3 regions of the Faecalibacterium sp. DFI.5.82 genome follow, and region 1 is predicted to be linked to each of the others. Evidence: predicted binding sites of a transcription regulator. Region 1 holds the regulator's gene; each other region holds the start of a gene.

The links. The regulator HrcA, encoded in region 1, represses chaperone genes, less so after heat shock. The targets are predictions, from matches to a motif close to TGTTAGCACTCNNNNNNNNNGAGTGCTAACA.
Positions count from the first base shown of each region.
Region 2: a site for HrcA is predicted at 2,118-2,148, ahead of clpB (ATP-dependent chaperone ClpB). Genes of this name have one in related genera too.
Region 3: a site for HrcA is predicted at 3,058-3,088, ahead of P0G09_RS01960 (Hsp20/alpha crystallin family protein). Genes of this name have one in related genera too.

Region 1 covers NZ_JARFIS010000010.1:47,561-58,282, forward strand. The annotation lists gene dnaJ (molecular chaperone DnaJ) at 1-359, opposite strand, end outside; gene dnaK (molecular chaperone DnaK) at 476-2,305, opposite strand; gene grpE (nucleotide exchange factor GrpE) at 2,408-3,037, opposite strand; gene hrcA (heat-inducible transcriptional repressor HrcA) at 3,034-4,107, opposite strand; gene P0G09_RS12095 (stage V sporulation T C-terminal domain-containing protein) at 4,293-4,835, opposite strand; gene P0G09_RS12100 (Fic family protein) at 4,943-5,857, opposite strand; gene P0G09_RS12105 (diguanylate cyclase) at 6,098-7,579, opposite strand; gene P0G09_RS12110 (aminoacetone oxidase family FAD-binding enzyme) at 7,803-9,086, shown strand; gene P0G09_RS12115 (sodium:alanine symporter family protein) at 9,141-10,526, opposite strand; gene P0G09_RS12120 (hypothetical protein) at 10,651-10,722, shown strand, end outside.
Region 2 covers NZ_JARFIS010000016.1:27,993-37,075, forward strand. The annotation lists gene clpB (ATP-dependent chaperone ClpB) at 1-2,051, opposite strand, end outside; gene P0G09_RS15020 (Abi family protein) at 2,258-3,187, opposite strand; gene P0G09_RS15025 (trigger factor) at 3,335-4,477, opposite strand; gene P0G09_RS15030 (malic enzyme-like NAD(P)-binding protein) at 4,758-5,930, shown strand; gene P0G09_RS15035 (fumarate hydratase) at 5,946-6,785, shown strand; gene P0G09_RS15040 (Fe-S-containing hydro-lyase) at 6,800-7,351, shown strand; gene P0G09_RS15045 (ribose-phosphate pyrophosphokinase) at 7,448-8,590, opposite strand; gene P0G09_RS15050 (metal-dependent transcriptional regulator) at 8,994-9,083, shown strand, end outside.
Region 3 covers NZ_JARFIS010000001.1:358,469-369,190, forward strand. The annotation lists gene P0G09_RS01940 (GrpB family protein) at 1-271, shown strand, start outside; gene P0G09_RS01945 (Crp/Fnr family transcriptional regulator) at 412-1,077, opposite strand; gene P0G09_RS01950 (4Fe-4S binding protein) at 1,177-1,896, shown strand; gene P0G09_RS01955 (pyruvate kinase) at 1,937-2,902, opposite strand; gene P0G09_RS01960 (Hsp20/alpha crystallin family protein) at 3,222-3,686, shown strand; gene P0G09_RS01965 (DUF6019 family protein) at 3,854-4,048, shown strand; gene P0G09_RS01970 (pentapeptide repeat-containing protein) at 4,090-4,299, shown strand; gene P0G09_RS01975 (M15 family metallopeptidase) at 4,562-5,374, shown strand; gene P0G09_RS01980 (insulinase family protein) at 5,394-6,677, shown strand; gene P0G09_RS01985 (pitrilysin family protein) at 6,670-7,989, shown strand; gene lgt (prolipoprotein diacylglyceryl transferase) at 7,986-9,044, shown strand; gene rplU (50S ribosomal protein L21) at 9,176-9,487, shown strand; gene rpmA (50S ribosomal protein L27) at 9,502-9,753, shown strand; gene obgE (GTPase ObgE) at 9,935-10,722, shown strand, end outside.

The sequences.
Region 1 (10,722 bases):
GCAGAGCCGCCAAAGCCGCCGAAACCGCCGCCAAAGATATCACCAAAGATATCGCCCAGATCGACCCCATCGCCGCCAAAGCCGCTGAAGCCGCCCGCGCCGCCGCCGTTCTGGGCTGCATAGCTGGGGTCCACACCGGCAAAGCCGTACTGATCGTACAGCTGGCGCTTCTTCGGGTCCGAAAGCACCTCGTTGGCTTCATTGACTTCCTTGAACTTTTCCTCGGCATCCTTATCGCCGGGGTTGTAGTCCGGGTGGTACTTCATGGCCAGCTTGCGGTAAGCCTTTTTGATCTCCGCATCGGTGGCCGTTTTGGATACTCCCAGCACTTCGTAGTAATCGCGCTTTTCCTGTGCCATAACCATACCTCTATAAAACCAGCAAAGGCCGCCCCGGCAAAACCGGAGCGGCTTTTGCTTTTATCCGGCACGCCTGCCCGCCGGTTTGGCCGGGCATCTGCCGTTTGTGTCAGAACTTAAACTTCCTTGAAGTCAGCGTCCACAACGCCGTCATCGTTGGGCTTCTGCTGGTTGTTTGCGCCAGCATCGGGGCCGGGCTGTGCGCCTGCAGCCTGCTGGGCAGCAGCGGCAGCCTGATACATCTTCTCAAAGACATGGCTCAGCTCATCCTGCTTTGCCTTGATCTCATCGATGGAGCCGGACTGAACAGCGGTCTTGAGGTCGGCCAGTTTTGCCTCAGCTTCGCTCTTCACGTCAGCGGGCATCTTGTCGCCGTTCTCCTTCAGCATCTTCTCAGTCTGGAACACCATCTGATCAGCGCCGTTGCGGATATCGACCTCTTCACGCTTCTTCTTATCATCGGCAGCAAACTGCTCAGCTTCCTTCACAGCCTTGTCGATATCTTCCTTGGACATATTGGTGGAAGCGGTGATGGTGATATTCTGCTCCTTGCCGGTGCCCAGATCCTTCGCGCTGACCTTCACGATGCCGTTTGCATCGATATCGAAGGTGACTTCGATCTGAGGCACACCACGGGGAGCCGGAGCAATGCCATCCAGGTGGAACACACCCAGGCTCTTGTTGTCGCGGGCAAACTCACGCTCGCCCTGCAGAACGTTGATCTCAACAGAGGGCTGGTTATCAGCAGCAGTGGAGAACACCTGGCTCTTGTGGGTGGGGATGGTGGTGTTGCGGTCAATGATCTTGGTGCACACGCCGCCCAGGGTCTCAATGCCCAGGCTCAGCGGGGTGACATCCAGCAGCAGCAGGCCCTTGACATCGCCCTGCAGAACGCCGCCCTGGATGGCAGCGCCCACAGCCACGCACTCATCGGGGTTGATGCCCTTGAAGGGCTCGCAGTTCAGTTCCTTCTTGACTGCATCGTAGACAGCGGGGATACGGGTGGAACCACCGACCATCAGGACCTTCTTCAGGTCAGAGGGACGCAGGCCTGCATCCTGCAGAGCCTTGCGGACAGGGGTCATGGTGCGGTCAACCAGATCAGCGGTCAGCTCATTGAACTTTGCGCGGGTCAGGGTCATATCCAGATGCTTGGGGCCGGTAGCGTCGGCAGTGATGAAGGGCAGGTTGATCTGGCTGCTCATTGCGCTGGACAGCTCGATCTTTGCCTTCTCAGCAGCTTCCTTCAAGCGCTGTGCGGCCATCTTATCCTTGCGCAGGTCGATGCCGTTCTCGTTCTGGAACGCATCTGCCATCCAGTCGATGATGCGCTGGTCGAAGTCATCGCCGCCCAGGTGGGTATCACCGTTGGTGGCCAGAACCTCGGTCACGCCGTCGCCCATCTCGATGATGGAGACATCGAAGGTGCCGCCGCCCAGGTCGTAGACCATGATCTTCTGGTCCTCTTCCTTATCGATGCCGTATGCCAGAGATGCGGCAGTGGGCTCGTTGATGATACGCTTGACGTTCAGGCCGGCAATGGTGCCTGCGTCCTTGGTTGCCTGACGCTGGCTGTCGTTGAAGTATGCAGGAACGGTGATGACTGCATCGGTGACAGTCTCGCCCAGATAAGCCTCAGCATCTGCCTTCAGCTTCTGCAGGATCATCGCGCTGACCTGCTGGGGAGTGTACTCCTTGCCGTTCAGGGTCACCTTGTGGTCGGTGCCCATATAACGCTTGATGGAAGCCACCGTGTTCTCAGGGTTGGTGATGGCCTGGCGCTTTGCGACCTGACCCACCAGACGGTCGCCGGTCTTGGTGAAGCCGACAACAGACGGGGTGGTGCGTGCACCCTCAGAGTTTGCGATAACAACGGGCTCGCCGCCCTCCATAACAGCCACGCAGCTGTTGGTAGTACCAAGGTCGATACCAATGATCTTACTCATAATGAAAGCTCCTCTCAAATTCAGAACGTTTTTTGTTTATGTGATGCTCAAATGTTACCAAGCGGATGTTATATTTGAAAACCCTTGCGGGGTCTTGCAAAATCACTCTGCCACAACAACGGTGGCATGGCGGACGATCTTATCGCCCAGCTTGTAGCCCTTCTGGTAAACCGTGATCACGGTGCCGCTCTCCTGCCCATCGGGGGCGGGGATCTGCTGCACGGCATTCATAAAGTTGGGGTCAAAGGGCTTGCCCAGCGCCTCGATCTCCTCCACATGGAGGGCGTTCAGCGCCTTGGCGGCTTTGTCCAGCGTCATGGTCACGCCCTTCTTGTAATTCTCGTCGGTGGTGGGGGCGTTGGCCGCCATCTCCAGCGTATCCAGAATGGGGATGATCTGGTTCACGGCAAAGGACACGCCGTCGTTGAACTTCTGGTCAGCCTCACGGGTGGAGCGCTTGCGGTAATTCTCATACTCGGCGGCCATCCGCAGCAGCTGATCCTTGGCCTGATTGGCATTCTTCTCAGCCGCGTCCAGCTTTGCCTTCACGGCCTCCAGCTCCCGGGCCTTCTTGTTGAAGAAGCCATCCTTTTTCTTGGGGTCTGCCGCTTCAGCGTTCGTCTCGGGAGCCGCTGCCTGCTCAGGTGCAGTTTCCGGGGCGGCCTGCTCGGCGGTGTTGGGCTCCACGGCAGGTTCTTCTGCCTGCGGGGTCTTTTTTGTTTCTTCGCTCATTCCAGGTCCTCCTTATAGATCACAGTCCGCCGGGGTGCGGCTGCCTGCGGGGTATCTTTTCGTTTGCCGCTCATTCCTTCGCCAAGCTGATCGGCAAAGGTGTGGAGCAGCGGCATCAGCTTCTGGAAGGGCATCCGGGTGGGGCCGATGAGGGCCACAGAGCCCCAGAGGCCTCCGCCCACCAGATACCGGTCACTCACGATGCACAGGCCGGGGATCTGAGGTTCCAGATCCTCGCCCAGCAGGATGCTTTCGCTCTGCTCTGCCGGGGGTGCAATGAGGGCGGCGGCCTGCTCTTCGTCGTTCAGCAGGCTCAGGATGCTGCCCACCTTGCCGTCCAGCTGGGGCCAGTCCAGCAGGTACTGCTCACCACCCAGATACACATGGGGCTGGGTGGAATCCTGCAGGATGGCGGCGGCGGCGCTGATCACCGGCACCAGCTCCGGGCTGATCTGGCTGCACAGCTCTGCAAGGAGCCGGGGCGACAGATCAACAGGAGCCACAAAGGTCAGGTTCCGGTTGAGCAGGGCGGCAAGCGCCGCTGCATTTTCCCGGGAAAGACCGGTGCGGACCCGCGCCACACGGGTGCGGACATAACCGGCAGTGGTCACAGCCAGCACCGCTGCGGCGCTGCGGCCCACCTGCACCACCTCGTAGTGGGCGATGCAGAGATCCTCAGCACAGGGGGTGCTGACGGCGGCGGTGCAGCCGCTGATGGCGGCCAGCGCCTTGGCGGCACCCTGTGCCAGCTTTTCCGGCTCGTGGTCGAGGCTTGCGAACACCGCATCCACACGGGCGCGGGTCACACGGTCCAGCGGCTGGTCATCGGTGAGAAGATGATCCAGATAATAACGGTAGCCCTTGGCACTGGGGACACGGCCTGCGCTGGTGTGGGGCTGCTCCAGCAGACCCAGCTTGGTCAGCGCGGCCATCTCGTTGCGCAGCGTGGCACTGGAAACTGCCATATCAAAGTAGTTTGCCAGCACACTGCTGCCCACGGGCTCGCCCTCGAGGCCATACAGCGCAACGATCGCCTGCAAGACACGCTGCTTGCGTGCATCCATCGTCATAGCGCCTGCCTCCTTCGTTCGCTTTTCGTTTCTTTAGCACTCCTTCTTCCTGAGTGCTAAGACCATTATATCCAATTTTGCGGCGCTGTCAATAGCTTCTCAGAAAAGTTTTGAAAGATTCATAATTCTGTCATAAAGGCCGCACAAAAAAGAGCCGCCCTGCGGCGGCTCTCCTATATAATAGATCATTCCTCCATCTGCTTTGCCAGAAATGCCGCCGCCACGTTCACCGCCTTGAGCTGGGCGGCATCGGGCTGGGCAGTGCGGTCCTCCGTAAGCAGGCCCACACTGCCGGTGACATCCCCCGCCGCAATGATGGGCACAGCGCACAGCAGCGCCCGGGGCGAGCCCTCACAGGGCAGCAATGCCTTTTCGGGGCTACCATCGCTCTGGTAGGGCTTGCGGCTGTCCATCAGCTTTTCCAGCGGCTGGCTTACGCTGCGGTCTGCCAGATCCCGCCTGCCCGCACCGGATGCCGCCAGAATGCGGTCCCGGTCTGAGACAAAGGCCGTCAGGGCAAAGCACTTGCTCAGCACATCCACATACTGGGCCGTCACCCCGCTCAGTTCCCCCATGGGCGAATACTTTTTGAAGATGACCTCGCCGTCCCCCGTTGTGAAGATCTCCAGCGGGTCTCCCCTGCGGATGCGCTGGGTGCGGCGGATCTCCTTGGGGATGACCACCCGCCCCAGCTCATCGATGCGGCGCACGATGCCGGTTGCTTTCATAAGGTTCCCTTCCTTTCCATGTTCCGGTTTTGCTTCCAGATTTCTGTGAAGTATGGTTATTCTGTGGAAACAGGAAGGGAATTATTCATTCAGCTCCGGCCGGAGCCTTACCTGCGCACATACTGCGTCTTTCTGCCCGCGCCGATCCTCTCCAGAACGCCCTCCTCTGTCAGTTTTTTCAGCGCGCTTTCAATCGAGCTTGTACCAAAGCCCGGGCAGGCCTCTGCGGCCTCCTGTTTTGTAAAGGCTCCCAGCCTTTCCATCGCATAGCTGCGCACTCGCTCGTACGCCGTCACGCGCTTCTGTCCCCCGCCGACCAGATCGACCCGCTGCTCAAAATCCTGATAACAGGAGCAGATCACCGCCAGCATATATTTGATGAACGGTGTCGGGTCATTTTCCTCCTCATGCCAGTGCTGATCAGCCTGCGCCAATGCTGCATAGTACTCATCCTTAGTCTCTGCAATTGCTTTTTCAATGCTGATGTACTGCCCCACAACATATCCATTCTGATACAGCATCAAAAGGGTCAGCAGCCGGCTCATTCTGCCGTTACCATCATTGAAAGGATGGATACAGAGAAAATCCAAGATAAAACAGGGGATCAAAAGCAGGGGATCAACGAGTTCTCTGTGCAGCACATCCTGATAAGTGCAGCAAAGTGCCTCCACAGCACCCGGTGTCTCGTATGGTTCCAGCGGGCGGAACAGCACATGGCGTTCCCCGCTGGGAAGGGTCATATCGATCTCATTGGGTGTAGTCTTAAAATGTCCTCGATAGGTCAAATTCGTATATTTCAGCAGATCACGGTGCAGTTGCAGGATGTACCCCGGCTCTACCGGAATATAGGCATAGTTCTCGTGGATGAGATTTAAAACATTCCGATATCCCAATATCTCCATTTCGTCCCGGTTACGTGGAGTCGTTTTATCTTCAACCAGCTGTTTCAGGCGTGCATTGGTCGTGATGATTCCTTCGATCCGATTGGAGGACTCTGTACTTTGGATCTTTGCGATCTCCACCAGCCGCTCCAATTCAGCGGGCCTTTGTTTCAGATATAGTTCCTGCCGCCCCTTGCATTCATGGATCTTCGCAACATAAGACAAGACCTCATTATCCCAGGAGTATTCTGCAATCTTTTTATAATCAAATGTACGCATGATTCACCCATTTCTTCTCCCAGCCCGTTCTTCCTTCTCCCAATTATACGCTCATTTTGGGAGAAAGTACAAGAAACTGGGAGAAAGCTTTTATCGTTCTCGTCACTCGCAGCTCCGGCCGGAGCGCTGCTTATCCTCATACATCCGGTGGTCGGCCAGGATGCGGATGGCACGCACATCGTCGCTGTCGCAGGGGTAGACCGCACAGCCGCAGCTGGTGCCAACCTGCACCTCTGCATCCTTCAGGCGGTAAGGCTCCCGGATGGCTGCCTTGATCTTTTCCACCCGGCTCTTGCAGAACCCCTCCGTTATGGCTCCGTTGACGATGAGGGCGAACTCATCCCCGCCGATGCGGAACACCGCATCGCTCTCCCGCACGCAGCCCCGCAGGCGGCTGGCCACCTCCTTGAGCAGCTGGTCGCCCACATCGTGGCCGTAACGGTCGTTCACAGGCTTGAAACGGTCAAGGTCGAGGTAGAACAGGACAAACGGTGTCCTGTTCAGCTCGTTTTCTTTCAACAATGCGTCAAAATAGCGTTCATTATACAGTCCGGTCAGGCCGTCGGTGTTGGCCAGGTCCTCCATCTGCTGGCGGGCCTCCTCTTCCTGCCGGAGGGCGCGCTCCTTTTCCTCCACGCGCAGGCGAGCATCGATGCGGACACCGTGCACCAGCACGATGCCTGCGCAGAAGAACAGCCCAGCCAGCAGCAGGATGGTGGCGTTCTGGATCTTCCGCATTCCACTGTCCACCACGTCACGGCCGACGATGCCCACAATGGACAGATCCTGAAAGCCCACAGGCTGGTAGACCAGATAATAGCTCTTGCCCTCAAGCCAGTAGAAAAGGCTGCCGCTGCGGCCCTCTGCCACGTCCTGCCGGGCCCGGGTCAGTGTGCCCGCATCCACCTGCGCACGCTTCTGCAGGTAGTCGAACAGGTTGTCCATCCAGTCCTCGATCTCGCTCTTGGGCTCCTCCGAGAGCATCACATCGCCATCGGGATGGATGATGTAGCAGTCGCTCTGACCGCCATAAGCACTGCCGCCGATCAATTCCTCTATGGTCTTATTCCGATAGCTCACGGCAAGGCTGGTGTAGGTGGTGCCGTCGATCTCCACCGGCGCAATGGGCGCAGAGTATACCACCCGGCGCTCCCCGCTCCGCATGATGTAGCTGGACACCGTAGGCTTGCCGGTGCGGTACATCTCCTCAAAGGCCGTCCAGAGGTGATCCACTTTTTCATGCTTGCCCCGGATGCTCCAATATTCGCAGTTTTCATTGAACAGATACACGCTGCTGTACCGCCAGATCTCCCGCTCGGCCTCATAGCTGTGCAGGCGTTCCTCCGCCAGGCCCTCCTCATTGGCAGCCTGCAGGCTCTTGCCCCACTCGTTCAGCATGTTCCAGTTGCTCCGGCTGAAGATGGTAAACGCCTTATCCACCTGCTCATAGGTCTCCAGCAGGTTGCGGGTGCCTTCGTCATAGAACTGCTGCCGGATGTACAGGATGTACCAGCACAGACCTGTCACCACGACCATCGCCAGCAGCAGCGCAGCAGCCGTCCATCTTTCTTTTTTCTTCCACATATTCAGCTTCTCCTCAGCAGAGTCCCAACTCTCTGCCCTTTTCCGGCCGCATTTCCACAGCCTGCGAAACCACGCAATTCCGTCGAATCAACACTACCAAATTCTGCTTTTTCTGTCAAGGCTTTCGCCAAAGATTATTCGCTGCAAATTTGGGGCATTCTTCTATCCTTTTGCTGTTGTGTATGTTATAATAAAATGTATGGATTTCTGAGGGGGTGCTCTTATGCAGCAGATCGTGATATTGGGCGGCGGTGCAGCGGGCCTTGCCGCCGCATTGGCCGCCGCCCAGTCTGCCCCGGCAGGGGCAGTGCGGGTGACGGTGCTGGACCGCAACCCCAGGTGCGGCAAAAAGCTGTTGGCCACCGGCAACGGCCGCTGCAATTTGGACAACACCGGCATTGCACCGGAGCAGTATTTCACCGCTGACCCCGCCGCCCTGCGGCCCCTGCTGGCCGCGGTGGATGCCGCCGCACCGCTGGAATGGTTCGCGGCGCTGGGCCTGTACACCCGCACCGATGAGGCCGGGCGGGTGTACCCCTACTCCAACCAGGCCGCAGACGTGCTGGCCCTGCTGGAAGGCCACCTTGCCCGGCTGGGCGTGAAGGTGCGTACCGGCTGCACTGTGCAGACCCTGAGCCAGAACCGCAGCGGCTACACCATCCTGTGCGAGGATGCCGAGGGTCAGGACCAGACCCTGCGGGCCGATGCCGTCATCTGCGCCATGGGCGGCAATGCCGGGCCGCAGTTCGGCACCGACGGCTTCGGTACCCGATTCGCCGCCCAGTGCGGCGGAAAGCTGGAGCCGCTGTACCCCTGCCTGACCGCCCTGCAGACAGCAAAGCCCAACCGATCTCTGGCCGGCATCCGGGCCAAGGCCGCTGCCACCCTGCTGGACCTCGACCGCCACTGCACTGTGGCTATGGAAAACGGCGAGGTGCAGTTCACGGACTACGGACTTTCGGGCATCTGCATCATGCAGCTGTCCGGCCATCTGGCCCCGGGGCGGGGGCCAAAGCGCCCGGCCGTGGAGCTGGACCTCTTCCCCATGCTGGACGAGACTGCCCTGACCGCCCTGTTTGCGGCCCGGGTGCCCCTGCTGCCGGGCAAGGCACCTGCGGATTTCTGGACAGGTCTGCTCAATCCCAAGCTGGGCCGCGCCCTGTGGGCAGCGGCAAAGCTGCCTGAAAAACCGGTGGACACCCTGCCGGATGCCGCCTGGCAGGTGCTGGCCAACGCGGCCAAGCACTGGCTGTTCGAGGGCCTGACCCCCTGCGGCTGGAAGCAGGCCCAGACCACCGGCGGCGGCCTGTGCCTGACCGAAGTGACCCCCAGCTTCCAGTTCAAGGGCTGCCCCGGCCTTTACTTTGTGGGTGAAGCGCTGGACTGCGCCGGCAGCTGCGGCGGCTTCAACCTGCACTGGGCCTTTGGCAGCGGCATCGCCGCCGGGCGTGACGCGGTGCGGAGCCTGAAGCGGCCTGCCCCGAAGCCGAATAAAAAGAAGCGATAAAGAATGACCCTCTCCATCCCGCATCTGACAGACAGACTGCAGGGACGGAGAGGGTCATTTTCGTTTCAGGTACGCTTGTGTCTCCCGGACCACCACGCCCGAAAGCCCCACCACGCCCACAAGATTGGGCAGCATCATCAGGCCGTTGAAGGTATCGGAGAGTGCCCAGGCCAGATCCAGCTTCATCACAGCACCCACCAGCACCATGGCCGCAAACACCAGTTTATATCCTGCGGCGGCACGCTCCCCCAGCAGATACACCACTGCCCGGGTGCCGTAATGGCTCCACCCCAGCGTAGTGGAATAGGCAAACAACAGGACCGACACCGCGATGAACTGCGGCCCGAACGCCCCGAACACCGTGGAAAAGGCCTGCCCCACCAGTGCGGAGCCCTCCACGCCGGTCAGGGCCGCACCGGTGTCCAGATCCACAAGGCCGCTGGTGAGTACCACAAGGGCTGTGAGGGTGCAGACCACCATGGTATCTGCAAACACCTCGAACATGCCCCACATGCCCTGCTGGACAGGCTCCTCCACGTTGGCCGCGCAGTGCACCAGCACCGACGCGCCCAGTCCTGCTTCGTTGGAAAAGGCTCCCCGCTTGAATCCCCAGCTGATGACCCGGGCCATGCCGTAACCCAGCACCCCGCCCCCGGCGGCCTGCAAGCCAAACGCCCCCCGGAAGATGGCCGCGAATGCCGCCGGGACAGCCGCCCAATGGACACAGACCACGGTCAGCGCCCCGAACAGGTAGAACAGGGCCATGAGCGGGACGATGGCCTCCGTGACTGCGGCCACCCGCTTCAGTCCGCCCAGTATGACCCGCCCGGTGAGCAGGGCCAGTACGATGCCCGTTGCCACCGGCGGCACCCGGAACACCGCCTGCAGATTGCCTGCAATGGAGTTGATCTGGCTCATATTCCCCATGCCGAAGCTGGCCAGCACACAAAAGCAGGCAAACAGCACCGCCAGTGCCCGGCCAAAGCCGCCGCCCAGCCCCTCGGCCAGATAGTACATGGGCCCGCCGCACCATCTTCCGGCGGCATCCCGGCGGCGGTAGCAGATGCCCAGCACGTTCTCGGCATAGCTGGTCATCATCCCCAGCAGGGCCATGACCCACATCCAGAACACAGCCCCTGGCCCGCCCGCCAGAATGGCCGCCGCCACGCCCACGATGTTGCCGGTGCCGATGGTTGCCGCCAGCGCCGTGCAAAGGCTCTGAAACTGGCTGATGGCTTCATCGTCCGTGTGGGCGGTCACATTCCGGTCCAGGAAGATAGCCCCGATGGTGTGCCGCATCCAGTACCCGAAATACCGCAGCTGGAAAAAACCGGTGCGCACTGTCAGCAGACAGCCGGTGCCAAACAGCAGCGCCAGCCCCACCGGCCCCCATACCACACCGCCGACCACCGCGTTCACCCGCGCCAAGCTCTCCCACATATACAAACGCCCCCTGTGCTCTACTGTATGGCACAGGGGGCGTTTTCATGCCCGGGCAGCGGTTTCTGTATAAAAAAGCACATCCCGGCCCACCCTGTTCCAAAACGGAACGGAGGAACACGGGATGCACAAGAACGGTTGGAGGCCCTTCTGGGCGGCTTTGGGGGCGGCACTTCTGGTGCTGCTGCCGCTGGTG
Region 2 (9,083 bases), on a different contig from region 1:
TCATCGAACAGCACCACGCTGTAGGGTTTGCGGCGAACAGCCTCGGTCAGCTGACCGCCCTCCTCATAACCCACGTATCCCGGAGGCGCGCCGATCAGGCGGCTGACGCTGAACTTCTCCATATACTCCGTCATATCGATACGCACCATGTTGCGCTCATCGTCAAACAGAGCCTGTGCCAGCGCCTTGGCCAGCTCGGTCTTGCCCACACCGGTGGGGCCGAGGAAGAGGAAGCTGCCGATGGGGCGGTTGGGGTTGGCAATCCCGGCGCGGCTGCGCAGGATGGCCTCGCTCACCTTGGTCACGGCCTCGTCCTGACCGATGACTCTCTTGTGGAGCACATCGTCCAGATGCAGCAGCTTCTCGCGCTCACCCTCTACCAGCTTCTCCACCGGGATGCCGGTCCAGCGGGCCACGATCCGGGCAATTTCCTCGTCGGTCACGCGGTCACGCAGGAGGCTGTCCTCCTTCTTCTCGTTGGCCAGCTTTTCCTCCGCTTCCAGCTGTTTCTGCAGCTCGGGCAGCTTGCCGTATTTCAGCTCAGCAGCCTTGTTCAGGTCATACTCACGCTGGGCTTTCTCAATGGCGGCATTGGTCTGCTCGATCTGCTCACGCAGGGTCTGCACCTTGCCAATGGCGTTCTTCTCGTTTTCCCATTTTGCCTTCATGCTGCGGAACTTATCCTGCAGCTCAGCCAGTTCCTTTTCCAGCTCATGCAGGCGGCTCTGGCTCAGGGCATCGGTCTCCTTTTTCAGGCTGACCTGCTCGATCTGCAGCTGGGTGATGCGGTGGGCCAGATCATCCATCTCGCTGGGCATACTGTCCATCTCCGTCTTGATCATGGCGCAGGCTTCATCCACCAGGTCGATGGCCTTATCCGGCAGGAAACGGTCCGTGATATAGCGGTCAGAGAGGGTTGCGGCGGCGATCAGCGCATTATCGCTGATCTTCACGCCGTGGAACACCTCATAGCGCTCCTTCAGGCCACGCAGGATGGAGATGGTGTCCTCCACTGTGGGCTCATCCACCTGCACCGGCTGGAACCGGCGCTCCAGAGCGGGGTCTTTTTCGATATACTGGCGGTATTCGTCCAGCGTGGTTGCGCCGATGCAGTGCAGCTCACCCCGGGCCAGCATGGGCTTGAGCAGGTTGCCTGCATCCATAGCACCGTCGGTCTTGCCCGCACCCACGATGGTGTGCAGCTCATCAATGAAGAGGATGATCTTGCCCTCGCTCTTCTTGACCTCATTCAGGACGCTCTTCAGGCGCTCCTCAAACTCGCCGCGGTACTTTGCACCGGCCACCAGCGCACCCATGTCCAGGCTGAACACGATGCGGTCCTTCAGGTTCTCGGGCACATCGCCGCGCACGATCCGCTGGGCCAGGCCCTCGGCGATGGCGGTCTTGCCAACGCCGGGCTCACCGATCAGGCAGGGGTTGTTCTTGGTCTTACGGGACAGGATACGGATCACGTTGCGGATCTCCTGATCACGGCCGATCACGGGGTCCAGCTTCTGCTTCCGGGCCAGATCGACCAGATCCTGGCCGTACTTCTGCAGGGCGTTGTAGGTATCCTCGGGGTTGTCGTTGGTCACGCGCTGGTTGCCGCGCACGGCAGTCAGCTGCTGCAGGAACGCATCCTTCTTGATGTTGAAAGCGCGGAACAGCTCCGTGGTGTTCTGGGTCGGCTCATCCAGCAGGCCCAGGAACACATGCTCAACACTGACGTATTCGTCCTTCATGGCCTTGGCTTCCCGGGCGGCGGCGCTCAGGACTTTATCCGCTGCCTGCGAGATATAGACCTTGTCCGGGTCACGGCCGGAGCCGGACACCCGGGGCAGGGCCGACAGCTTTTCGGCCACGGCAGCGGCAAAGCTGCCCGGGTCCACGTTCAGCTTCTGCAGAAGCTGCGGGATCAGGCCCTGCTCCTGCGAAGCCAGGGCGTGCAGCAGATGCTCCGGCTCCAAAGCATTGTGCTGGTACTCCACAGCCAGCTGCTGGGCAGCCTGCAGAGCTTCCAGCGTTTTCTGCGTATATTGATTGGTATTCATAGAATCGACCTCCATTCGTACCGGAAGTGTTATTTCAGCAGTCTTTCAGATCGATTGCCATTTCATTTTTAGCACTCTATCTGTTCGACTGCTAAAACTATACTCCAAACACCCCACTTTGTCAATAGGGTTTTCGATGGTACGGCAACAATTCACAAATTGTTTGCAAAAAAGCAAAACCCTCTTCGCATGGAAGAGGGCATTGGCTATACCTTGTGATAGGACGAGACTTTTTTCCAGTTTTCCGGAAAGCCCATTAAACTGAGCAGCGCCTTTTCTGTAATCTGGGAGTTCTCCTGTACCGCCTTTTGGATCAGGGCATTCAGCTTTCGTTTATAGGCCAGAAATTCCTCTGCCGGGAGCAGGTAACGCAATGCAATGACCAACGCAAAATAATCGCGCTTGCCCTGCGTGTAAGTAGTGCCGCGTTTGGAAATTTGAAGCTTCTGATGCATGGGCAGATCCGGGATATCCTTTGTTGCACAGCGGTATGAGAACAAGCGCTCGCCGTGTGCACATCGGTTTCGATCGTCTGCCAGCACTTCCAGCAGTCTGACGAGTTGCTGCTCATTGATACCCTCAAATTCACAGCTGACCGCAGTTTGCACCTGTGGTGCCGAAAGGTCATAGAACTTGGAAAGCGTTCCAAAGGTGAGGGCATTGACCAGAACCCAGAGCGGTACATTTCCATGAACCCGCTTATAATGTTCAAGGTAAGCGTGCTGGCTTTTCCGGGTAAGAAGCGGATTCAGATGTTTATCGATCAGCACCTGAATCCCAGCCCGGCGCTTAGGCGAACTTCCATTGAAATTTCCAGCATCCAGATAGGCCGTCTGCTGGTCGCCAAAGATGTCACAGAATGCATAGCTCAGCAAAGATCGGATGTGGCGTTCGACCTGCAGAAGATAATGCAGTGTCAGCTCCCGTAGGTGCTCATCAAAATGGTAGAGCGCCACGATATCATCCAGCGTCGTGCCATCGCGGTAATTGCGGGTCGTAGGATTTTTGAACAGTTCTTTATACCCCGTGATCAGTGCGTAGTAGCCGACCCGACGCAGTTCTTCTTTTGCCTTGGCATCGTCCGGAATAATAAGCTGTTTTTCTTTTAGCTTTGCAATCTGCTGGTCATAGGTCATAAATGGCTTTGGCATAGCAGCATCCTCTTATTATAAAACGAAGGGGAGCCCCCGCAGGAGCTCCCCCGATCGCAGGCCCCACAAGCTTCTGCAATCTAATCACTGATAACAGTATAGCAAAAAAGCGCTGATATGTCAATCCTTTTCTCAGCTCACCACTGCGCTCTCCGTCAGCGCATCGGTGACGGCATCCATCAGGGCGACCATGGTGCAGTAATTCTCACCGTAGGTGCCGGTGTAGGAGGAATAGGTATCGATCTGCTCCTGGGTGGGCACAATGTCCAGTGTCTCGGCCACTGCCTGATAGAGCAGAGCCTCCTTGGAGTAGGTGGTGATGCTGTCGCTCATTCCCTCCAGCAGGTCATCGGCGTTCTCATAGCCAGCGGCGGTCTGCACAAAGCTGTCCAGATCGTAACCGTAGTAGTTGGCCATGGTGTAGTAGTAGTTCAGGCACTGGTTCACCTGATAATCGGTGACCTCCTTGGGCAGCTCCTTGAAGGTGGAGTTTGCCAGCAGGTCGTCCATGATGGCGTTCTGCAGGTTGGTGTTGTAGAGCATCTTCTGGTAGAGCGCCTTCAGCTCCTCCACGGTGTGAACATCATCGCTCTCGCCGTAGTTCTCGGCCACCCACGCGTCGGTCAGCTCGGGCAGGACCTTCTCGCTGATGTAGTTCAGGGTAACGGAGAACACAGCCTTTTTGCCGCTCAGAACAACGGTGTTGCCCTCGGAATCGGTAGAATCGCTGTATCCCTCCGGGAAGGTCACGGTGACATCAAAGGTCTCACCGGGGGTGTGGCCTACGATCTGATCCTCAAAGCCATCGATGAAAGTACCGCTGCCCAGGGTCAGGCTGTAGCCGCTGTAAGTGCCGCCGCTGAACGCAACGCCATCCACGGAACCGGCATAGTCGATGTTGACGGTATCACCGTCCGCTGCGGCACGGTCCGTCACCTGCTTCTCGGTGGCGTGGTCGCTGAGCAGGCTGTCGATCTCGCTCTGGATCTCCTCCTCGGTGGGCTCGATCTCAGAACGCTTGAAGGTAAGGCTTGCAAAGTTCTCGGGCAAGGTGACATAGTCAAGCGCCTTCACGCCCTCCCAGTAGCCGTTCTCGTCCAGACCGCTGCTGTAGGAGAAGTTCTCGTAATCGTAATCTTCCGCGCTGCCGTAAACAGCGGCGGCTGTGCTGGAAGCGGCAGAAGAAGAATCAGCGGACTTGGAGCAGCCTGCTGCGCCCAGCACCAGCGCACCGGCGCAGAGCAGGCAGACCGCCTTTGTGATGATCTTTTTCAAAATAAAGTTCCTCCTGTTGGAACACCGGCATCCCGCCGGGTTCAGATTCGGGTCGCATAGTACAGACCTTATTATAAAGGGCAAAAGTGAAAAAGAAAAGAATTTTGCAGAAATTCCACAAATAGAGCGCCGGGTTTGTCCGACTTTTGCGGGGCACCGGCCGAAAAAGCGGCTTTTCCGGTGGAAATGCCCGCGCGGTTCTGTTAAAATAAAAGAGATACGAGAAACCCCGGCCGCTCCCTTCCGTGGGAAGCGCCCGATACAAACGGAGGAACACCCCATGGATTACAACAAAGCCGCCCTTGAAATGCACGAGACCCACCACGGCAAGGTGGGCATTACCAGCAAGGTGGAGGTCAAGACCCGCGACGACCTGTCTACCGCCTACACCCCCGGCGTTGCCGAGCCCTGCCGCAAGATCAAGGAAAACCCCGACGATGTTTATAAGTACACCTTCAAGGGCAACATGGTGGCCGTTGTCTCCAACGGCACCGCCGTGCTGGGCCTGGGTGACATCGGCCCCGAGGCCGGTCTGCCTGTGATGGAGGGCAAAGCCGTGCTGTTCAAGGAGTTCGGCGGCGTGGATGCCTTCCCCATCTGTATCGATGCCCACGATGCCGCCAGCGTGATCGCGGCCTGCAAGGCCATTGCCCCCACCTTTGGCGGCATCAATCTGGAGGATATCAAGAGCCCCGAGTGCTTCGAGATCGAAGAGACGCTGGAGCGGGAGCTGGATATCCCCGTGTTCCACGATGACCAGCACGGCACCGCCATCGTGGTGACCGCTGCCCTCATCAACGCCCTGCGCGTGGTGGGCAAAAAGATGGAGGACGTGCACATCGTCCTGAACGGCCCCGGCGCTGCCGGTACTGCCATCATCAAGATGCTGATGACCGCCGGTGCCAAGGATATCGTGGCCGTGGACCAGTTCGGCACCCTGTACAAGGGCTGCAACAGCGCCGAGGCCCACAAGAACTGGCTGGGCGAAGTGACCAACCCCCGCCAGATCAAGGGCGGCCTGAAGGAAGCCATCGAGGGAGCCGACGTGTTCATCGGCGTGTCCCGCCCCGGCATCCTGACCACCGAGCTGTGCAAGACCATGAACAAGGATGCCATCGTCTTTGCCATGGCCAACCCCACCCCGGAGATCATGCCGGACGAAGCCAAGGCAGGCGGCGTGCGCGTGATGGCCACCGGCCGCAGCGACTTCCCCAACCAGGTCAACAATGTGCTCTGCTTCCCCGGCCTGTTCAAGGGAGCTTTGAGCGTCCGCGCCCGTGATATCAACGACCAGATGAAGCTGGCCGCCGCCTATGCCATCGCTGACCTGATCACCGATGCCGACCGCAGCGAGGAGAACATCATCCCCGGCGCGTTCGACCCCCGTGTGGCCGAGGCCGTGGCTGCTGCCGTGGCAAAGGCTGCCCGCGAGACCGGCGTTGCCCGCCTGTAAAGGGAGGAACACGAGATGAGGAACATCTCCGCACAAGCCATCACCGATACCGTAGCCCGGCTCTGCATCGAGGCCAACACCCGCCTGCCGCAGGATGTGCAGGCGGCGCTGGACAAGGCCCGGCAGGAAGAACCCTGGCCGCTGGCAAAGAATACCCTGGACCTGCTGTGGTCCAACCTGAGCGCCGCCAGAGAAAAAGACCTGCCCATCTGCCAGGACACCGGCATGGCCTGCGTGTTTGTGGAGCTGGGCACCGATGTCCACATCGACGGCAGCTTTGAGGCCGCCATCCACGAGGGCGTGCGCCGCGGCTACACCGACGGCTACCTGCGCAAGAGCATCGTGGCCGACCCGCTGCGCCGGGGCAACACCGGCGACAACACCCCCGCAGCCATCACCGTTCATCTGGTGGACGGCGACGGCTGCACCATCACCGTGGCCCCCAAGGGCTTTGGCAGCGAGAACATGAGCCGCATCCAGATGCTCAAGCCCGCCGACGGCGTGGAGGGCTTCCGGAAGTTCGTGCTGGAGACCGTCCAGCTGGCCGGTTCCAACCCCTGCCCGCCCATCGTGCTGGGCATCGGCGTGGGCGGCAGCTTTGACAAGGTGGCCTATCTGGCCAAGAAGGCACTGCTCCGCCCGCTGGATGTTCCCAACCCCGATCCCTACTATGCCGGTCTGGAGCGGGAGCTGCTGACCGCCATCAATGAACTGGGCATCGGCCCGCAGGGCTTTGGCGGCCAGACCACCTGTCTGGGCCTTGCCATTGAGCAGATGCCCACCCATGTGGCGGGCCTGCCCGTGGCCGTGAACGTTTCCTGCCATGTCACCCGCCGCGCGTCGGCCCGGCTGTAAGGAGGGGCTTTGCAATGGAATACAGACTGACCACCCCCTGCACCGCCCAGGATCTGGCCCCCCTCAGGGCAGGCGATACCGTATTGCTCTCCGGCGTGGTATACACCGCCCGGGATCAGGCCCACAAGCGGATGATCGAAGCACTGGATCGGGGCGAACCGCTCCCCTTCGATCTTGAGGGCAGCGCTATCTACTACGTCGGCCCCACTCCGGAGCGCCCGGGTGAGGTCATCGGCTCTGCCGGCCCCACCACCAGCGGCCGGATGGATGCCATGAGCCCCCGCCTGCTGGATCTGGGCAACAAAATTATGATCGGCAAGGGCAAGCGGGATGCCGCTGTCAAGGAAGCCGTTGTCCGCAACGGCGCGGTCTATCTGGCCGCTCTGGGCGGTGCCGGTGCCCTGATGGCCAAGAGCGTCCAGACGCTGGAGGTCATCGCCTGGCCCGACCTCGGCTGTGAAGCCGTCCGCCGCCTGACCGTGCAGGATATGCCCCTGACTGTCATCCTGGATGCCCACGGCGGAGATCTGTATCTGGAAGGCCCGGAGGCCTACCGGAACCGCTGAGGAGCAGCAGTCCCGGCTTCTGCTGAATGCTGTACATACAAAAAGGAGCTGTACCCCCACGGGAGTACAGCTCCTTTTGCATTGCATTCTTTCTGATCAGCTGCGCTTTGCCAGCAGAGCCTCGATCTTCTTGATGGGATCGATGATGCTGGAAACAGACATATCGTGGTTCAGTGCCACCACGAAGTAGGCAGCATACTTGGAGACATCCACGTCAACATACCAGTCGCGGGTCAGCAGCTCGGGCTGGCGGTAGGTCAGGTTGGTGCCCACAACGTAGTCCAGCTTGCCATCGGCAACTGCCTGATCGAACTTCTTCAGGCCGCTGGTGAACAGCGGGAAGGTCGCGTTGGCAATGATGCGGGCAGCGCCGCGCTCCTTCAGGTTGCCTGCAACCTCCAGCATGCTCTCACCGGAAGCGATGATATCGTCGGCGATGAAAACAGTCTTGCCCTCAACGGAATCGCCCAGATACTCGTGTGCCACAATGGGGTTGCGGCCGTTCACCACGCGGGTGTAATCGCGGCGCTTGTAGAACATGCCCAGGTTGCAGCCCAGCACGCTGGAGAAGTACATGTTGCGGTTCATGGCACCCTCGTCGGGGCTGACCACGATGAACTTCTCCTTATCAAAGCTGATCTCGGGATTCTTCTTCAGCAGGCTCTTGAGCACCTGATAGGTGGGCATTGCATTGTCGAAGCTGAGCAGCGGCACAGCGTTCTGAACGCGGGGATCGTGGGCATCAAAGGTGATGATGTTGCGCACGCCCATGGTCTGCAGCTCCTGCAGGGCCACAGCGCAGTCCAGGCTCTCGCGAACCACGCGGCGATGCTGGCGGCCGCCGTACAGGCTGGGCATGATAACGGACACACGGTGTGCCTTGCCGGCCACTGCCTGGATCAGGCGCTTGAGGTTGGCAAAATGGTCATCCGGGGAGAGGTGGTTCTCGTAACCGAACAGGTTGTAGGTAACGCTGTAATTGCCCGGATCGACAACGATAAAGATATCGTCGCCGCGCACAGACTCCCTGACCAGGCCCTTTGCGTCACCGCTCTGGAAGCGGGGGCACTCACAGGGGATGATAAAGCTATCCTTCTCCACGCCTGCGGACTTTGCCCATTCCACCAGATGCTGGTCGATCAGCTTGGTCAGCTCCTCTGCACCGGGGCAGGCCAGCAGACGCAGGTCTGCCACGCTGGGTTCCTGGAAAAATGCCATCGGATTGATCTCGTTGGACATACTTACAACTCCTTCAATGTTCCTGTTGTCTTGACGATGAAATCAGATGCTGAAAGCGCATATCTGTTCTTATTTTATCACAAAAAACAGATTTCGACACACCTAATTTCTGTCTTGGAGCCATTTTCTGCGGCTTGCACAGCTGTTGTTCAAAAACACGTTGGAGACTGTGAGTTTCACACAAAAAACCTTCCTTTTACCTCCCTCTTCCCTTTCCCCCTGCCTGCTGCCCGGTGGTTCCTGCGCACAAACCCACAGATTTTTCATGTTTCAGCCGGTTTGTTTTAGCAAACTTTTAGGGATTGCTTGCATCCCCCGGGAGAATGTGGTATTCTATAACAAACCGAACCGACGTGCGTTTTCAGCCCCGGGCCGGGAATCAAGAAGGCAGGAGGCCGATATCATGCAGATCCACCAATCCGCAGAAGATTATCTTGAAACGATCCTGATGCTCAACCAGAGAATGGGCCGTGTCCGTTCCATCGACGTGGTC
Region 3 (10,722 bases), on a different contig from region 1:
AGGAGACCTCGGTATTCCGGGACGAGAGGCATTTCGCTACGATGGTAAAGATCACCTGAAAAAACATCATTTATATGTGTGTCCGGCTGATTCACCGGAGCTGAAAAGACACATCGCATTTAGAAATTACCTTCGGACACATCCCGATGCTGTGCGAAAATATTCTCTTATAAAAGAAGAGGGAGCGAAAAAATACCCTGACGATATTGAACGTTATATTGAATATAAATCTCCCTTCATCGAAGGAATTTATTCGGAAATCGGAATCTGAAATCTCCCGATCTGTCAGGTGAATAGATCATTCTGCACCTTTCGGCAGATAACCCTAAAACGGTTGTCCGCTGTTTTTTTGCACCTCCCGGCAAGGGAAATCTACTCGATAAAACCGCCTGCGGGCGGCACATGGAGCGGTCAGCGGGTCAACAGCTCAAAATGGTTCCGTTTGGTGACCAGCAGCCCTTCCCTTTGCAGCTTGGAAAGCTCCACCGACATGGCGGCACGCTCCACGCAGAGAAAATCCGCCAGCTGCTGACGGTCAAAGGGAATGTCAAAGGAAAGGGAGGACTGCCGGATGGATTCGGCAGACAGGTAGGACAGCAGTTTTTCCCGGGTGGTGCGCTTGCTGACATGGGTGATCTTATCGTTAAAAAGCAGTATTTTGTTTGCCAGAACGCTGACCAGATTGCGGATGAGTTTCTGGTGATGGTCGCAGGCGGTGGGGCAGGAGGTGAGCAGCCGCTTGACGTTCAGCAGCAGAATTTCGCAATCCTCCTCTGCCACTACGCTGATGTTCAGGATGGCACCGGGAGTGGCGGCGTAAGGTTCGCCGAAAAAGTCTCCGGTATTGCACTTGGACAGGATGTTGCGGTGTCCCCAAAGATCCTCCTGGATCACAAGGGTGGAGCCGGACAGCATAAGCCCCATGACCTCCGTGGAATCTCCGGCTCGGAAAATATAGGAGCCCCTGGGCCGGGTGATTTTCGCTGCACTGACGCAGTGCAGGATAGACAGGATCTCATCATCGGTAAGCCCGGTAAAAAAGGGGCAGTTCCGTAGAACAGGCAGATATTTTTGCATAAAAGCTCTCCTTGTTGGAATTCAAACATACAAGTTGCCTTTAGTATACTATAATAAGGATGCAAATGCAAAAAACACCCACAACAGGAGAGTATAGATATGATTCGGAAGATCATCCATATTGACGAAGAAAAATGCAACGGCTGCGGCTTGTGCGCAACCGCCTGCCATGAAGGTGCCATTGATATCATCAACGGCAAGGCAAAGCTGGTGCGGGAAAATTTCTGCGATGGCTTTGGCGACTGCCTGCCGGGCTGCCCCACCGGTGCTATCACCTTTGAGGAGCGGGAAGCTCCCGCTTACGACGAGGCAGCGGTGCAGGAAAACAAAAAGAAAAAGGAGCTGCAGGAGAAGATGAAGCACCTCCACGAGGGCGGCTGCCCCGGCTCCCGGATGCGGATGCTGGAACAGACGGAGGCCGCAGAAAGCGCAGCTTCTGCCCCCGTGCAGCTGGTCTCCCGCCTGCGCAACTGGCCGGTGCAGATCAAGCTGGCACCTGTCCATGCGCCCTACTTTGAGGGCGCAAAGCTCCTGATTGCAGCGGACTGCACGGCATACGCCTACGCCAATTTCCATCAGGAGTTTATGCGCGGCAAAGTGACTCTCATCGGCTGCCCGAAACTGGATGCTGTGGATTACAGCGAAAAGCTCACCGAGATCCTGCGCAGCAACGACATCCAGAGCGTGACCATCCTCCGCATGGAGGTGCCCTGCTGCGGCGGCTTGGAGATGGCAGCGAAAAAGGCACTGCAGACCAGCGGTAAGTTCATTCCCTGGCAGGTGGTCACCATTTCCATTGACGGAAAAATTCTGGACTAAATGCGGCAACACAGATCGACCGAGTGTCTTTGACTTTGGGTTATTCCAAGGCGGTGCGGGCAGTGCGCACAAGATACTCCATGGCCTCCACCGGGTACTGCCCGGCGGCGGTCTCCCCGGTGAGCATCACGCTGGAAGCGCCGTCTGCTACGGCGTTGTAGATGTCGCTGACCTCGGCGCGGGTGGGGACCGCCCGGCTGCACATACTGTCCAGCATCTGGGTCACCACCATAAAGGGCACCCCGGCAGACCGGCAGACCGCCGAAAGCTGTTTCTGGCACCGGGGCAGCTCCCACAGGGGCATGGCGTTGCCAAGGTCCCCGCGGGCAATGACCACTTCATCCACAAGGGGTAGGAACTCCGGCAGGGCCTGTACCCCCGCAAGGCTCTCGATCTTGGCAAAAATGCGGATCTGCCCGGCCCCGGCCTGTTCCAGCGCCCGGCGCAGGGTGCGGATGTCCTCAGCCCCCCGCACGAAGGGCAGCATCACCCCGGTAACGCCGCAGGCTCCTGCCAACTGCAGGTTTTGCAGGTCCTCCTCCGTCAATGTGGGGGAGGCCACCGTCAGCCCCGGTGCCGCAAGGCTTTTGCGGCTTTGCAGGGTGCCGCCCCGTACCACAGTACACTGCAGGGCAGCGCCATCGGCTTCGGCCACCTGCACAAGGAGCCTGCCGTCGTCCAGCAGGAGGTTCTGGCCCGGCCGGGCTGCATGCACCAGCGCCGCCGGGCAGGGGACACCCCCTTGCCCCAGCCGGAGGCTCTGGCCCGGTTCCAGCACAAGGGGCTGGGGCAGCGTGCCAATGCGCAGCTCCGGCCCCTGCAGGTCGATGAGCAGCTGGGGGATGCCCACGGCGTGGATGATATCCAGCCAGTCTTTGTGGGCCGAAAGGGGCCCGTGGGAAAGGTTCATGCGGATGCCCGTCATGCCAGCTTCCACCATGCGCTGCAAGGTCTCCAGCTGGGCACAAGCGGGGCCAATGGTACCATAAAATTCCAAAAAAATCACCCGGTTTCGTTTTTTCTTATTGTAACACGAAACGGGACCGTTGAAAAGTGCCAAACCAGGCGGCAACGGAAAAAGGCGTGGCAGCCCGCCCCAAAGGGGAAAACTGGGAGAGCCAGAACCAAGAAATTGTTGCAAAAGTATTATTTTTTCGTGAATATTAGCACTCTACTATTGACACTGCTAACGCATTGTGCTATAACAGTGGCGTGCTCAGGAGGAAGGGCAAAAGGAGAGCCGCAAGGTTCTCCGGAAAGCCTTTCCGAGTGGACGCTTCAGATTTTTTGCCCCGACCCGAACGCCGGGATTGGAGGAATGATTTATGCTTATGCCGACTGTTTTCCATGAAAACCTGTTCGATGATTTCTTCGATCCGTTCTGGAATGACGCTGCACTGGAACGTATGATGAACCGTGAGGCTCGTGATACCTTTGGTAAGCGCGGTGCAAACATGATGAAGACCGATGTCAAACAGACGGACAACGGCTATGAAGTAGCGGTTGACCTGCCGGGCTGCAAGAAGGAAGACGTTCAGATGGATCTGAACGACGGCTACCTGACCATTCAGGCAGTGCGCAGCCACAGCAATGACGAAAAGGATAAGAATGGCCGCTATCTGCGGCGCGAATCCTTCTCCGGCACCTGCGCACGCAGTTTCTACGTGGGCGATGTGAAGAAGGAAGACATCCACGCAAAGTTCGAGGATGGTGTCCTGTACGTTGAGCTGCCTGCTCCTCAGCAGACGAAGGCTTTGCCTGAGAACCCGAATCTGATCGAGATCGAGTAAAACGCCGGTCGTGTGCGCCAAGTCACACACGCACATAAAGTGGCCCCGGAGAGCTGTAACAAGCCCTCCGGGGCCATTTTTGTTTCCTGGTATCTTTTCCGCAGAGAGAGATCATGGGATACTGAGAACGACAACTTGGAATTTATGAAATCGGAGGCATTGATATTATGATGTGGAATGAACTAGGAATCAGCGGTGGAACCGCAATCGTTATTTTAATTGCGCTGTATTTTGTTATCAAGTGGGCAGTGAAAAATGGTATGAAAGAAGCATATAGTGCTATCACCGGAAAGAAAACTGATGAAGACATCAAAAACGAAAAAGAACTGAAAGAGCTTGGATTGGATTCAGAAAATCAATAACTTCTGGTTTATCAAAGAAGAAAACTGAGATCGTGGGTTCCATGTTTGCCAAGTGCGAGATGCAGATGGTGAATTTCATGGGCACAGAGCTGCACGAAACGGAATTTTACCAGTGTGATCTGCGGAAAGCCGACTTCCGGGATGCCACAGGCTATAAGGTGGATATTTTGGGCAGCCGCCTGAAAGATGCAAAATTTTCGCTGCCGGAGGCCGTGAATCTGCTGGCAGATCTGAAGATCAAGCTGTCCTGAACGAGTCCTCTGCCACGGCAGCCGATCACTCTCTCCATCGACGGGAAAATTCTGAATTGAGGAAAGCGCTTTAACGCGGGATTTTTTATAACCCCCAAAGGGAGTTCTGCTCGGACGTTCGTCCGTAACGGAACTCCCTTTTTTGAAAGACACAATTTTTTAACATCCCTTTCCGTTTACACCCCGGCGAAAGAAGTGTATAATAAAATAATGTAATTGCGGCTGTGCATTGCGAAATGATGTGAGAAGGGAACCGATATCGATGAACCAAAACAAGCAAGCGCCCCGGCGGCGGATGACCCGGCGGGAGTGGAGGATCCGGCGCTGCCTGCGTCTGGCACGGAACTGGGCCGTGTTTCTGGCGGCCTGCGGCGCGGCTGTTGCCCTGATGACCAGCGGCATTTTATGGCTGCTGCCCAAGGCCCACGCCCTGATCGCGGGGCCGGAGGACTTTGTGGCCAGAAATTACGATGGCACCGAATACCAGCTGAACCTTGCCGATGCCCGGCTGGTGCTGGTGAACGGGAATCTGCCGCTGGACGCAGAGCCTGCCCCGGCCCTTGCGGTGGCGGATGATGCCACGGGCCAGCAGCTGGAAGCGGAAGCCGCAGAGCAGTACCGCGCCATGGCGGCAGCTGCGGCGGCAGACGGCATCACGCTGGAACTGGTGACGGGCTATCAGGATGTTTCCGCACGGGAAGCGGCCTTTGATGCCCGGAAGCAGGTGTATCTGGAAAAGGGGCTTTCCGAAGAGGAAGCAGCGGCCTATGCCGCCAGCGTCTGCCCTCCGGCCAATGCCAGCGAGCAGGCCACCGGCTATGCGGCGGATATCCTCAGCCCGGACTGCACCGAAAAGACCACCTGCTTTGCCGATACCCGCGCCTACGAGTGGCTGACCGCCTACGCTGCGGAGTATGGCTTTGTCCTCCGCTGGCCGGAGGAGCGGCAGGCCGCCACCGGCATGGTATACGAGCCCTGGCACTGGCGCTATGTGGGGGTGGAAAATGCCCTCGCCATCCGCGCGTCCGGACTCTCGCTGGAGGAGTTCCTTGCGCTGGAGCGCACAAAGCTGTAACAAAAAAGGAGAACGACTGTTGAGACGAACCGAGATCGCGCCCGGGGTCCATCTTTCCTGGGACCCGGCGCAGAAATTCAACCGCTGCCGGATCAGCATCCACTTTGCGTTTCCGGCACGGCGGGAGACGGCAACCGCTCACGCCCTGCTGCCCCTGTTGATGGAGCGGGGCTATGCGGATTGCCCGGATATGACCCAGATGACCAAAAAGCTTGCCCGGCTGTACGGCGCGGACCTGACCGTGGATGCCCGCCCGCTGGGTGCAAACCACAACCTCTGCGTCAGTGTGACCGGCATCAAGGACCGCTTTGCACTGGAGGGCGAGGCCCTGACCCGGGAGTATGCCGCGCTGGCGCTGGGCACGGCGTTCCATCCCTATTTTGTAGGCGGTGTGTTTGACCCGGAGGCGGTCGCCATCGAAAAGCAGATGCTGAAAAAGGCGCTGGAGGATGAGATCAACGAAAAGCGCATCTACTGCCAGCGGCAGGCCAACCGGGAGTTCTTTGGGAGCAGCCCCGCCGGCATCCGGCAGGAGGGCTATCTGGACGAGGTGGACGGCCTGACCCCGGAAACGCTGACAGAGGCTTATCGTGAGATGCTCCGCACCGCCAGCATCGAGCTGCTGGTGCTGGGCTGCGGGGAAGCGGAGACCGAACAGGTGAAGCAGGCCCTGCTGGAAGAGCTTTCCCACATCGGGCGGGCCCCGCTGCCATTGTGCGAGAACCTTGCCATGCCCCGGCAGGATGCCGTGCGCAGGGTGGAATGCTTTGACACAGTGCAGGCCAAGCTCTGCATGCTGTTCACGCTGGGCGTGCCCATGCGCCCCGACCAGATGGCGGCGGTGCGGCTTGCCATGGCGCTGTATGGCGGCAGTGTGACCAGCCGCCTGTTCCTGAACGTGCGGGAGCGGGATCATTTGTGCTATTACTGCTCGTCCAGCTTCCAGAGTTTTACCGGAAGCATGGCTGTGAACAGCGGCGTGGAGCACGCCGACGCGGCCCGGGCCGAAAAAGCAATCCTGAAGGAGCTGGATGACCTGCGCAGCGGCCCCATCACGGCTGAGGAGCTTGAGGACTGCCGCCGCTCCCTGCTGAGCGGGATGGCGGGCATTGAGGATACGCTGGGCGGCATTGAGACCTGGTATTACATGGAGGTGCTGCGGGGCGGCCCGGTGCAGACCCCGGACGATGCCCGCGCGGCCCTGCAGGCTGTGACCGAGGAGGATGTCCGCACCGTCCTGCGGCAGCTGACCCTTTCGGTCAGCTATCTTCTGACCCGAGAGGAGGAGAGCGCCCATGCCTGAACAGAACACGAACCGTGCCCTGACCGAGGCCGCCGCCGATGAGTGGAAGGTGCTGCCCTCGGGCCTGACGGTGCTGGTGCGGCCCATGCCGGGCTATTCTGGCACTCATGTCATCTATGCCACCCGCTTTGGCTCCATCGACCGGGATTTCCGGGTGGACGGCAGGGAAGTGCACCTGCCTGCCGGTGTGGCACATTTTCTGGAACACAAGATGTTTGAGGATGAGGACGGCGATGCCTTTGCAAAGTTCGCCAAGACCGGTGCCAACGCCAATGCCTTTACCAGCTTTGACCGCACCTGCTACCTGTTTACCGCCACCGAGCAGCTGGACGAAAGCCTGGATGTGCTGCTGGGCATGGTGGGTCGCCCCTACTTTACTGAGCAGACCATCGCCAAGGAGCAGGGCATCATCGGGCAGGAGATCAAAATGTATGATGACAGCGCCGACTGGCGGCTCATCACCGGCCTGTGCGAGTGCCTGTATCACAGCCACCCCATCCGCAGCGACATTGCGGGCACGGTGGAAAGCATTGCAGAGATTACGCCGGAGATGCTGTACGACTGCTGCAAGGCGTTCTATGCCCCCAACAACATGGTGCTGGCCGCCGCAGGCAGCACCAGCATGGAACAGATCCTGGCGGCCTGTGCGCGCCACGGCCTGATGGAAGCGCGCCCGGTGGAGCGGGTGCAGCGGCTCTGGACAGAGGAACCCATGACGCTGGCCGCTGCCGAAAAGACCATTACAATGCCGGTGTCCAAGCCCTGTTTCGGCATCGGCTTCAAGGAGCAGCCGCTGCAGCATGACGACCTGCGCAGCGAGATCCTGTATGACCTCATCCTCTGCTGCATCTCTGGCGGCATGTCGAGGCTCTACCGGAAGCTCTATGATGAGGGCCTGACCAACCCCGGCTTTGGTGGGGAGGTGCTCCGGGTGGACGGTTGCTGCTGCATCCTGTTCACCGGCGAGAGCGATGTGCCCGACACTGTGAAGCAGCTGCTGCTGGAGGAGATCCGGCGCATCCGCGCTGAGGGCGTGGACCGGGAGATCTTTACCCTGTGCAAGAATGAAAAATACGGCCAGCTGATCGAGAATCTGGAGAACGTGGAGGACTCGGCCAGCCAGATGGCAGACTTTGCCCTCAGCGGCCAGACCGTGGCCCAGCAGATCGCCACGCTGGCAGCGCTGACGGCAGAGGATGCCGACGCGGCGCTGCAGAAGATCCTGAGCGAGGAGCGGATGGCTGTGATGTACATCCAGCCCGACGGCACGGCCGGGGAAGAGCCGGACGATGAGGAGGAGATGGAAGAATGACGAATCTGGTGCAGTTTCCGGGGTTGGGGCTGAGCTTTGAGCTTGACCGCGTGGCCTTTTCCATCGGAGGCATGAACATTTACTGGTACGGTGTCTGCATTGCTGTGGGCATGTGCCTGGCGCTGGTGTTCGCCTTCCGGCACAGTGTGGAGTTCGGCGTGGATGCCGATGCCATGGTGGATGTCATCCTCATCGGTGTGGTCATGGGTATCCTGTGTGCCCGGCTCTACTATGTGGCCCTTTCGCCCTATCAGTACCACAGCCTGAAAGATGTGCTGGCCATCCGGGATGGCGGTCTTGCCATTTATGGCGGCATCATCGGGGCCTTTCTGTTCGGCGGGCTGGCCTGTAAGTGGCGGAAAGTTCCCGTGCTGCCCATGTTTGATCTGGCGGCCATGGGCTTTCTCATCGGGCAGGGCTGCGGCCGCTGGGGCAACTTTTTCAATCAGGAGGCCTTTGGCTGCAACACCACCCTGCCCTGGGGCATGTACAGCCAGGCGACCCACGATTACCTGACGAGCAGCGTGGTCACGGTGCCCAAAGGCGTGACCATCGACCCGAACCTGCCGGTGCATCCTACCTTCTTATATGAGAGCATCTGGTGCTTTGTGGGTCTGTTTTTGCTGATGCGCTACCTCAAAAAACGCAGGTTTGCAGGGGATATCGCCCTGCGGTACCTCGTCTGGTACGGTGCGGGCCGCTTCTGGATCGAAGCCCTCCGTACCGACAGCCTGCTGCTGGTGCCCAGCATCGGCCTGCGGGTGTCCCAGCTGGTGGCAGGCATTGCCGTTGTGGGCGGCGTGATCGCCGAGATCCTCCTGACAAGGAAGTTCAGGGACAAGCCCCTGATGGTAGAGCTGCCCCTGAACAGCGAGAACCGGGCACGGATGAAAAAGCTGGACGGCCCCACCACTTTTGCGGGGACGGACGCTGCTCTGCCGGCCTCTGCATCCCGCGCAGAGTTCGTTGAGAAAACGGCCGCGTGGAATGAAACCGTAAAGGAAGCGCTGGACCGGCGCGAACACCCGGAAAAGAACGAAAAAAATCCGGAGTAAAGTGCAAAAAGCCCTTGCAAAGCGGACTTTTTTCTGCTATAATATTCTAGCCGCATGGTGTGGGCACCGGAAACGGCCCCGTGAGGGCCTGCCTTTACGACCAGCGAGTACAACGAAAAGGAATGAAACAAATGTACGCAATCATTGTTACCGGCGGTAAGCAGTACCGCGTGGAGCAGGGCGACATCGTCTACATCGAAAAGCTGGACGTTGAGGCCGACTCCGAAGTGAAGTTTGATCAGGTTCTCGCTATTGGCGAGGAGGGTTCTGTCAAGGTTGGCGCTCCCGTTGTTGAGGGCGCTTCCGTTTCTGCCAAGGTCATCAAGAATGGCAAGGGCAAGAAGCTGAACATCATCACCTATCGCGCAAAGAAGCACAGTGCTCGCCGCATGGGCCATCGTCAGCCCTACACCAAGGTTGAGATCACTGCGATCAACGGCTAAGGAGGTAAATTACAATGGCACATAAAAAGGGCGTAGGCAGCACCAAGAACGGCCGCGATTCCGCAGCACAGCGTCTGGGCACCAAGCGTGCAGACGGTCAGTTCGTTCTGGCCGGCAACATCCTGGTTCGTCAGCGTGGCACCCACATCATGCCGGGTGAGAACGTTGGCAAGGGCAGCGATGACACCCTGTTTGCTCTGGTTGACGGCACTGTCCGTTTTGAGCGCGTGGGCAAGAGCGGCAAGAAGTGCAGCGTGAAGCAGTAACTTCTGCCTGAAAAACTGCAACCCGAAGAGCCGGACCCTCGTGGCCCGGCTCTTTTTAGGTAACGAAAAAGCCTTTTCTGTTTGGAAATCAAACCTCTCAGTCCGCGCTTTGGCGCGGCCAGCTCCCCTAGTAGGGGAGCTGAATATAGGTAAAAGGCTTTTTAAGAATAGGAGGGGCTGTATGGCAGCACAAACCAATTTTATCGATATCGCCACCATCTGGCTCCATGCGGGCAAGGGCGGCGATGGCGCAGTGAGCTTCCATCGTGAGAAGTTCGTGGCCGCTGGCGGCCCGGACGGCGGTGATGGCGGCCGCGGCGGTGACATCATCTTTGTGGTGGACGATCATCTTTCCACCCTGATGGACTTCCGCTACAAGCGCAAGTACACTGCCCCCGAGGGCGGCAAGGGCGGCGCAAGCCTCTGCCACGGCAAGAATGCCGAGAACCTCATCATCAAGGTGCCGCTGGGCACCGTGATCAAGGACGCGGAGAGCGGGCTGGTCATCGCGGACCTGTCCGACCACACCCCCGTCACCATCGCAAAGGGCGGCCGCGGCGGCTATGGCAACGCACATTTTGCAACGCCTACCCGCCAGATCCCCAAGTTTGCCAAGCCCGGTATGCCCGGTGAGGACATCCAGGTGACGCTGGAGCTGAAGCTGATTGCTGATGTGGGCCTGATCGGCTTCCCCAATGTGGGCAAGTCCACCCTCATCTCTACCATCAGCGCGGCCAAGCCCAAGATCGCGAACTATCACTTCACCACGCTGGTGCCCACCCTGGGTGTCGTGTCGGTGGGTGAGGGTGCCAGCTTTGTCTGCGCCGACATCCCCGGCCTGATCGAGGGTGCCAGCGAGGGTATTGGTCTGGGCCACGACTTCCTGCGCCATGTGGAGCGCTGCCGCCTGCTGCTGCATGTGGTGGATGTCTCCGGCAGCGAGTGCCGTGAGCCGGTGGAGGACTTTGA